Regions from separate parts of the Paenibacillus sp. J22P15 genome, predicted to be linked through region 2. Evidence: riboswitches for the same ligand, from Rfam matches in the RefSeq annotation. Region 2 holds a riboswitch; each other region holds the start of a gene.
What was found. Region 2 has a riboswitch for cyclic di-GMP ahead of AC0YN6_RS29850 (EAL domain-containing protein). Riboswitches for the same ligand answer to the same signal wherever they lie in the genome.
Positions count from the first base shown of each region.

Region 1: another riboswitch for cyclic di-GMP. It lies ahead of AC0YN6_RS09820 (anti-repressor SinI family protein); the one in region 2 lies ahead of AC0YN6_RS29850 (EAL domain-containing protein).
Region 3: another riboswitch for cyclic di-GMP. It lies ahead of AC0YN6_RS00220 (methyl-accepting chemotaxis protein); the one in region 2 lies ahead of AC0YN6_RS29850 (EAL domain-containing protein).
Region 4: another riboswitch for cyclic di-GMP. It lies ahead of AC0YN6_RS29440 (anti-repressor SinI family protein); the one in region 2 lies ahead of AC0YN6_RS29850 (EAL domain-containing protein).

Region 1 covers NZ_JBWDNT010000003.1:317,432-319,632, reverse strand. The annotation lists gene AC0YN6_RS09830 (AraC family transcriptional regulator) at 1-364, shown strand, start outside; gene AC0YN6_RS09825 (metallophosphoesterase) at 379-1,143, opposite strand; cyclic di-GMP riboswitch class II at 1,279-1,361, shown strand; gene AC0YN6_RS09820 (anti-repressor SinI family protein) at 1,377-1,538, shown strand; gene AC0YN6_RS09815 (helix-turn-helix domain-containing protein) at 1,550-1,879, opposite strand; gene AC0YN6_RS09810 (DegT/DnrJ/EryC1/StrS family aminotransferase) at 2,071-2,201, opposite strand, start outside.
Region 2 covers NZ_JBWDNT010000034.1:24,425-26,625, forward strand. The annotation lists gene AC0YN6_RS29840 (IS110 family RNA-guided transposase) at 1-229, opposite strand, end outside; gene AC0YN6_RS29845 (hypothetical protein) at 367-714, shown strand; cyclic di-GMP riboswitch class I at 1,018-1,108, shown strand; gene AC0YN6_RS29850 (EAL domain-containing protein) at 1,198-2,201, shown strand, end outside.
Region 3 covers NZ_JBWDNT010000001.1:45,724-47,924, reverse strand. The annotation lists gene AC0YN6_RS00220 (methyl-accepting chemotaxis protein) at 1-1,235, opposite strand, end outside; cyclic di-GMP riboswitch class I at 1,321-1,405, opposite strand; gene AC0YN6_RS00215 (DUF1836 domain-containing protein) at 1,483-2,201, opposite strand, start outside.
Region 4 covers NZ_JBWDNT010000032.1:27,801-30,001, forward strand. The annotation lists gene AC0YN6_RS29435 (ABC transporter permease) at 1-287, shown strand, start outside; cyclic di-GMP riboswitch class II at 827-909, shown strand; gene AC0YN6_RS29440 (anti-repressor SinI family protein) at 926-1,087, shown strand; gene AC0YN6_RS29445 (helix-turn-helix domain-containing protein) at 1,150-1,437, opposite strand; gene AC0YN6_RS29450 (SET domain-containing protein) at 1,571-2,188, opposite strand.

The sequences.
Region 1 (2,201 bases), on a different contig from region 2:
AGAAATCATTTTACCGGCTTCAAATGCCGCTATCCTTATCAACCGAGCCAAGCTATACATACGTGATAATTTAGGAGCTAGCTTGAGTCTTTCCGAGGTTGCACGTTACATTAACGTATCCGAACGCCATCTTTCCAGACTGTTCGCCCAGAGCGTTCATGAATCCTTCTCCATTCTCGTAAGACACGAACGAGTCCGTGTAGCGGAGAAATTACTCGTCCAAACATCAACGCCAATTAAAATAATCGCTGAGCGCTGCGGCTTCTCATCCGTTCATTATTTCTCTCGAACCTTTGCCGAAGCGAAGGGTATTCCTCCTGCTGCCTTTCGAGAAGAAAGCCGTAGAAATACGATCCATGACTAGCTACAGCCTCATATTTATAGATCATGAATCGTAATCTCACTTCTAACCATAAACCGGGCGTTAACGCCGGCTTGACCAATACCTTTTGAGATGTAGAATGTGCCGTTCTGGTTGTGATGAAGGCCTTTGTAGATTCCTTTCACGGAAAGCGGACCCTTTGGCTTAAATGCAAAAAAGAACGGTACGTTCAGCTGCTTTCCATGCAGATGACCGGCCATCAAATAATCATAGGTACGATCAATCTTAAGCAGCACATTGGGATCATGTGTCATAATAACAATCGGCTTACTGCTTGCAATACCTCTAAAAGAAGGCTTGATGCGGCTATGATGAGAGCTGGCATCATCAATTCCAATGAGTTGAAAATCATCAAGCAGCACATTTTCATTGCGAAGAACTTTAATGCCATACAATTGAAACAGATCGAGCAGCTTCTTTAATCGAGGGAGCTCATAGTCATGGTTGCCAAGCACCGCGTATACGGGTATACCGCTATCTGAAATAGCCTTTAAGTAATAGCCTACCCGCGGAAGATAGTGTTCTTTATAGGTATAGTCGCCAGTAAGAAAAATGTAGTCAGGCTTCGCAGACGCGATTTCTTGCGAAATTCGCTTCGCGCTAATGCGCAGCCTGTCTACGTGCAAATCACTAATTTGCAATATGCGTTTGTTAATGCCGATTGGGTGGGTTATCTTTTCGATTTTTAGCCACTGAGTTGGGAAGATAAAGAGCAGGTAAAAGAAAAATATGGATACTGCCACTGTTAGTATAATAACCAAATTTGTCCTCCTATCCGAATGTAAATAATTGTAATGATTCGACAAAATATGTTAAAGATTTTTATTATCCAGAGACGAGAAATGACAATATATGCAATTGGCTTGAACTATAATAATCTTATTAAGAAATCGAGAAGTACACGGGAGACGTTGAAATGCGTTTAGTATCTGGGCACCTTAAACGCATGGAGTCAGTGGTGCAACCGTCCCAATATGAATGGGGGACTTGAGGAATGGTACTGATTGAGTCAAAAGAATTAGATGACTTGGATATGGAATGGGTTACATTAATTATGGACGCTCGAAAATCAGGACTTACTAAAGAAGACATACGTAAAGCTCTTCTTATTCTGAAGGAAAGCGATATAGATAAGAACAAGGAAACGGCTGTATAAATATAATTTCTCTAGCTTTGCTTACTTTTCCATTTGTTGAATTCTAAAAATTCTTTGAACTGATCCTTACTTACACCAGAATTCATAGCCTCTCTTACTAAATCAGCCCATTCATTGTCAAGATGATCGGGCTTTTGGTCCGTCTCATCGTTATTCAATAACTCTTCTATTGTAATGCTTAATACTGCGCTTACTTTTTCTAGAAACTGAATCGAAGGATTTTGCTGGAGCCCTCGTTCTATGGAGCTTAGATAAGATTTTGCAATGCCTGCCCTCTGGGAAAGTTCAGTCAGTGAAAGACCTTTTCTCTTGCGAAGCATCTGAATGCGTTGTCCAATCATAACAAACTCCTCCATTATTTCACCGTTGTAGAATACTCTCTATTATAACGAATATTACTCGATTGCGATACTCCTCCTCAAGTTCGATTTCCTTCCACAGCAGTATCCGTTTTCTCCACCTTACTATCCATTCTAGCCAATGCTTCACCATTTCAACTACGCATACGCTAGTTATACGAAAAAAGCAAGGGCTATGCGCCTTGCTTCTCTCTTTGGACCGACGCTATGAATGCATTCGTTAAACAATCTATCACCCTTGACTGCTCTTCTTCGGTCATGCTAGAACCGGATGGAAGACAGATTCCATTGCGAAACAACGGAT
Region 2 (2,201 bases):
CGTCATTCAAGATGTGCATGTTCTGTAATTTACGAATACTGCTTATTAAATGCTCAAAGCCCGCATGGTCGTTCGAAAACATAATGGGGCGATTGGTGAGGACAATACCTCGAAAGTTAGTAGCTTGAGCAGCATGTTTTTCCTTGGCAATGTCGATGCCAATGACAAGCGTAGAAGTGGAAACACGTTCTACACGTTGATTTTGAGCTTTAGTTAGTCTAGACTTCATAATAACGCCTCCTAAGGTGAGTTCTGAGGGCTGCAACCCAGTACATACTCATCCTAGCGAGGCGTTCGTTTTTCTGCAAATTGAATCTACTAACACCTACAGGAATGTTAACGGGACATGTTAGTTGAATAATATACATGGATGAGCGGACACTGCGGTGGCCTGCTCATTTTATTGACGATTGCACTGGTGCAGGTAAGGATTTTAAAGACCTGACGAAGTTCGGGAAAGACGATGTCTACCCAGCGATGAAATGGGTGACAGAGGACGAAATGCTGGAAACCCCTGATTGGCTAAAATCCGATATGGAGAAAGAGTCGGAGCTTGAGGATGCGTCCATGGAGTACCACTTCTTCGAGCAACAATCGCTTAATCCGGGCCTTACTTGGGAGGAGTGGGAGGGGATTTGGGAAGAAAGCTACTTGGACTACCCTCCTGTTCGAATGATCGAACACAAAGGATATGTGGACGTGAGAGCGGCTTGATAACCGAATCATAGTACGAGAGTGCTATTTCGTAGCACTCTTTTTGCTGCTCATGAAAAAATTACTATTAGAGTCTGTTCAAAAAGCTCATCGATAGCTGAATAAATAAGGGTGAGTTTGTGCAGATCGAGCACTAGTATGAACTAACATCCCGAAAAAAAAGCGGTGGGGGATGCTTCTTTTCAAAAAAACTACTTTTGACCTAGGTATATAGATCCATAAAAACTTGTAGTTATGGTATTTATGGACTATAATGGATAAAAGTTTCGCAGAAGATCCTCCTCTAGTTTTTACAATGATAATAACATATAAGGGCAAACCCATTGAAAAATGGGGACGCAAAGCTATAGGGGCTAAAATGTACACGTGTGCACGATGCCAGCCAGTTGCTGATACATACGAGTTTTGGTGAATCAAGCAACTCTCCATTAGAGGAGGGGATGCTTTTTTTTCTTTTATAAATAAGAATCTGGAGAGGTAATCATGGCTTTCTTTCAATTGTTTCGCCCAACAAAAAAAGGGCTGTCGAAAAATTCCGCCTTTATCGAGCAGCAAAATGATTTTTCCAATCAAAGTGTGCACCTCAAGCAGATGATGCCTGACATATTGGGTAATTGGGATGTGGATCTGAGTACGAACGAGATCTATTTGTCCGATAACATATACCGGGTGCTAGGGATTTCCGATCGTGAATTTCGCAATGCTTCCGATCTATTTTGGACTTTGATCCACCCGGATGACAAAGCGGCGGTGAAAGAAAAATTCAGTGAAGCATTGCATAAGAGAATACAGTTCAACATCGTGCATCGCTTTATGCTTTCGGACAAATCTGTGCGGAAGGTTCATTCCCAGGGGGATTGGATATGCGACAATAACGGGAATCCCGTCCGTTTTATTGGTACACTTCTTGATATGAACGCTGGAGATCGGAATACAGCATATATCATCGATTTGGAAGAGCGACTTGTCGACAACAAAGAACAATTGCACACACTCATTAACGCCATTCCGGATTTCATTCTGTTTAAAGACGGTGAGGGCCGATGGCTAAAGGCCAACACGTTCGCATTATCCTCCTATCAGCTTGGCGACGTTGCCTATGAAGGGAAAACTGATTTCGAGATGTCGAAGTATTCTGATTTATGTCGAGAATTTTTGTCAACATGCACAACTTCCGATCAACGGGTATGGGAATCCGGTGAGTTAACCCGTTATGAAGATAAGATTGCCACGTCTGATGGCCGGACAAGTTTTTATGATGTCATCAAGGTTCCAATTTTCAATCCAGATGGCAGCCGAAAAGGCCTTGTGACCGTAAGACGCGATATTACGGAGAGAAAACAAGCAGAACAAAAAAATCAATATTTGGCCTTTCATGATCAACTGACCGAGTTGCCAAATCGCAGCTCGTTTAAAAACACCTTAGATCAAGCATTAACTGAAGCGAAGAGGAACCAGCAGAAGCTGGCTGTCATGTATTTGGACAT
Region 3 (2,201 bases), on a different contig from region 2:
TTCAAATCCTGAATGCCAGTCAAAAACTTAGATACATTATTATAACGGTCGTTCATCGTTTGGAATGCCTCGGTTAGCTTGGCAAACTGCTCCACAGTCTCATTTACCATGGACACTACGCCAGCCATCTGCTGCGTGCCGTCATGGGATGACTGCTTCATTTGAAGCATGTCATTGTTTATATAATCACTCGAAGCTGCTATCTGCTCTGAACTCGCAGAAATCTGCTCGGTAACAGCTGAAATTGATGAAGCATCGTCATATTGCGAGAGCAATACTTGTCTGCCAAGATCGACCTGACCCTTCACATCCTCAGACGCTTTACGGTTATTTCCAATCATCGTATCCATATTACGCGATACTTGAAGTACCGATTCGCTGACTTCCAGCGTTGCTTTGATTGTGACTCGAAGCTGATCTCCCATTTCCGCTAAGGCATGATCGATCTCTCCGAACTCATCAGAGCGAGTCAGCCTCTCTTGACTTGTAAAATCATTATCGCCATAAGACCGAATACGTCGAGTAATACCTAGAAGACCCGACTTTATGGTCTGAGTCACACCAAAGATCATAATGGCTGGCAGCACGACAAGTAAAATAACGTTGATGAGAATAATAATGTTCGCACGGGATATATCTCCATCCAATAAAAGCTGCGTCGTATTCGCATCATTGGTCAACCGTTCATGAATGACATCGTTTGAATAACTCAAAATAATGGTATACACACTTATTAAATTACTAATTCGCAGCGACTTCTCATCTGAAGATAGGTTGGTGACATCCGTATCTGTCTTTCTTAGATCGTCTAACGCCAGCTTTAGAACCGGTATCTGATTCGCATAAAATGGACCGTCCTCGGAAGCGGGAGGATATCTCTTATCCATTTCAATAAGCTGTTTCTCCAGTTCGTCGATTTGACTTGGCAATATCTCTAAATTGTCCATAATGAGCGTCGCATCGCTTTTTCCATTTTCGATCGCATCAACCAAAAGCAGCATCGCTTTCAGCAATTGACTAGTGATGTCTTGATAGTTACGCTCTGCACTCAGCAAATTTTCAGTATCTCTAACTGAGCTGGCTACCGAATGATTTTGAACATAAATGAGCACACCTGAACTTACATTAAAAAGAGTAATAATTGCGGTGATAAGCATTAATTTGCTCGTTATTTTCTTCAGTTTCATTTTCTTAAACAGTATGTTTGCTCTCTCTCTCCAAACCTTTGAATCCATTCCGCTTTCTCTCCTCTGTCACCTGAAAAACAAAAAAAGCTATCCAGCCCCAGGAGGTGAACAGCTTAGAATAGCTTATTATCCTACCGGCGGTCTGGCAGCCATAGTGCATACACTTTAGGCCCATAACTTTGCGTCTTAGACTTTCGACTAATTTGCCTTTTTCAGTTTGTATATTTTTGTATTTACAACACAACCCAGTATAAGACAACTCAGCAAATCTGTACATCCCATTAGAATGAATTTACTAAGTAGTTAGAAATAAGGTTGCATTGCAATAGCGCCGCGCTAAGGAATGAAAATAAGAGGTTTGAATCGAAATTACCGCAACAAGCAAAATATTTCGTACCGCTTCCCGTTGCTTTTCCGATAAATTAGGTAATCTGCTTGCAAATTGATTCGCTGATGAACGAATGACGTGCTCTGTCAATAAATCTTGATGCGGATTTTCCTTCAAATGACCGGAAATATCGAGCAGTTGATCGTTATTGGCGTCGAGCTCCTCAAACATACTGGTGTATGATGCATATAATTCAATAGGCCCAACTAAATCGTCCGTATCATCCTCTGGTTTCTTAAATACGATCTCAAACAGCTTGCGTATTGATTCAAAATCTAGATTTGACTTTAAATCATCAATAATGAACAATAGCGCTGCTTGGTTAAGAGAATATTTTTTGCCAGCCTTCGGACAATCGAAATAAGGTTTAAAATCTCGCTTCACCCAATTTTGCATGGAGGTAATCGACAGATTCGAATATTCGATTAATTGTCCTAACGCAGCAATTTCGTGAAGTGAAAAGCCTTTCAGCTCATTCCCTTTGATCAACTTTTCAATAATTGGAGGCAGCATCGTAGATAGAAACGCAGGCAATCCCGAGCCTTTCTCCAAATCACATTGATGCGTTTTGGTCCATGCGGCTTGCAGCACTTGCAGCGGCTTCTGATTATGACTTCCGTCCAAAG
Region 4 (2,201 bases), on a different contig from region 2:
CCAGCAGCTCTTCTACAGCCAGCGGCATGCAGAATATGATCCTCATTCCTAGCAGCTTATTGTCCGGATGTATGTTCCCGCTTGTGTTAATGCCGGAATCCATGCAGCAGCTCGCGCACTTTCTTCCCCAGTATTGGTTGTTGGATACCTTCAGCGATCTACAACAAGGGGTATCCCTTGGGGAATTATCCTTGAACTTGATCATTTTGATTGCTTTTTCTGTGGCCTTATCTTTAATAGCCGTCTATAAGTTTGGCAGGAATAATGATACTCGAAGCTATATTTAAGAAAATAAGCTAATCCCATATTTTAAATTTTGGGAATCAACGGGACACGATAGCTCAATAAGCACGAAGAGACGGCAGCCGGTGAAGTGGTTGTCGTTTTCTCAACTGGTAGGATAATTGAAGAAGGGTAAGATCTATTTTTCTAAGTATTAGATACAGCTGTTATAAGTCCAAGAATTTTGAGTATAACCACATACGCTATAAATGAGGGGATGGTGGACAAGATGTTAAGATCATCTCACATCATTCTCTGCCGTAGCTTAAAGGCGATGTTCCTGCATCGCCCTTTTTTAATGTGAGTAAAATAAAGAAATCAGTCGAAAATATCAATAATTGAAGTCCTTATGTTTGTTCAACGGGGCAGGAAAGTTAAAAGAACTATTCCTAGTCGAGCGAATTAGTAAGACAAGTAAAAAAGCAGTATGTGTCCTTTACAATCAATTCGACAAAGAATGTAATAATCTATCATTTTGTGAGACATGAAGCGATAACATGCGTAACAGAGCTGATTTATAATAGATAAAGAAATCAAATGAAGCAGCAAAAGGGAGACGTTGAAATGCGTTTAGTATCTGGGCACCTTAAACGCAAGGAGTCATTGGTGCAACCGTCCCAGAATGAATGGGGGACATAGGATTATGGAACTTGTAAAATCAGAGAATAATCATGACTTGGATTTGGAATGGGTAGCCCTAATAAAAAGCGCGCGATCAATGGGGTTTACGAAAGAAGACGTGCGTAAAGTTTTTCTGTGCCTTCAGGAAAGTGATAAGGATGACACTCAAGAAACGTCTGTTTAATAACAAATAAAACGTTATTCACGCTTGATTTTCCACTTATTAAATTCCAAAAATTGTTTAAACTATTCCTTGCTGACACCAGAAGCCGCAGCCTCTCTTACCAATTCGGACCATTCATGTTCAAGATGATCAACCTTTTGCTCACACTGGTCAATTTTTAAAAATTCTTCAACTGTAACCTTCAATACATCGCTTACCTTTTCGAGAAACTGAATCGAAGGATTTTGTTGAAGCCCTCGTTCAATGGAGCTTAAATAAGATTTCGCGGCACCGGCTCTTTTAGAGAGCTCGGTCAGTGATAAGCCATTTCTCTTGCGTTGCATCTTAATACATTCTCCTGTGAGGGAGATAACTATGTTTGGCCCCGTAATACACTGGTCTGACTAGCAGTATATTACTAAAAGTTTTAATTACGATCTTTCTTTCTATGCAAAAGGCTGACCCTGAGTCATCTCCGATGACTTTAGGGACAGCCCCGTTCCGTTATGCTTCGTCTTCTTCATCATCTTCCGACTCGTCTACGAAAAGAGTAAGAATTGATGGTAACGGTAGAAGTCCCGCGGCTACTGCTTTTACTTCTTCAGCATATTCCTTTTTGATTAAATGTTTCAGCGGTTGTTCGACACTATTGAAATACTTAAACGCTTCCCTCGCCATTTCATCCCATTCCTGAGAGAAATACAAATAATCATCCGCTCTCACTCTTGTCCGAGATGTTCCTTCCTCATGCACGCATTCAAAATCTTCATCCTCTCCAACAATTCCATAATCACATGTCAATTGTTCCCCAGGGTGTATATCTCTTTCAGCTAAATTAAATTCAAATACCGTATCGATACAGGTCGGATGGAAGCTATGATTCATGTATTTTGCATGGTCCCAATGTAAAATATAATACTCACCGTCGTCACTTAAATAAGAATATTTATCCACCACTCTCCGCCGAAGTTCATCAAGGGATTCAACGAAATCCTTCTTTAATGTCATTTCTAAGTCATCCGAAATCCAAGTTATGGTTCCTTTTGGAATAAATTTTGTGGCAACAATGCCGACACCTATCACATCGTTGATAAAGCGGAGTTCTGTATCCGGATGCATCATGATTGTGAGTTCA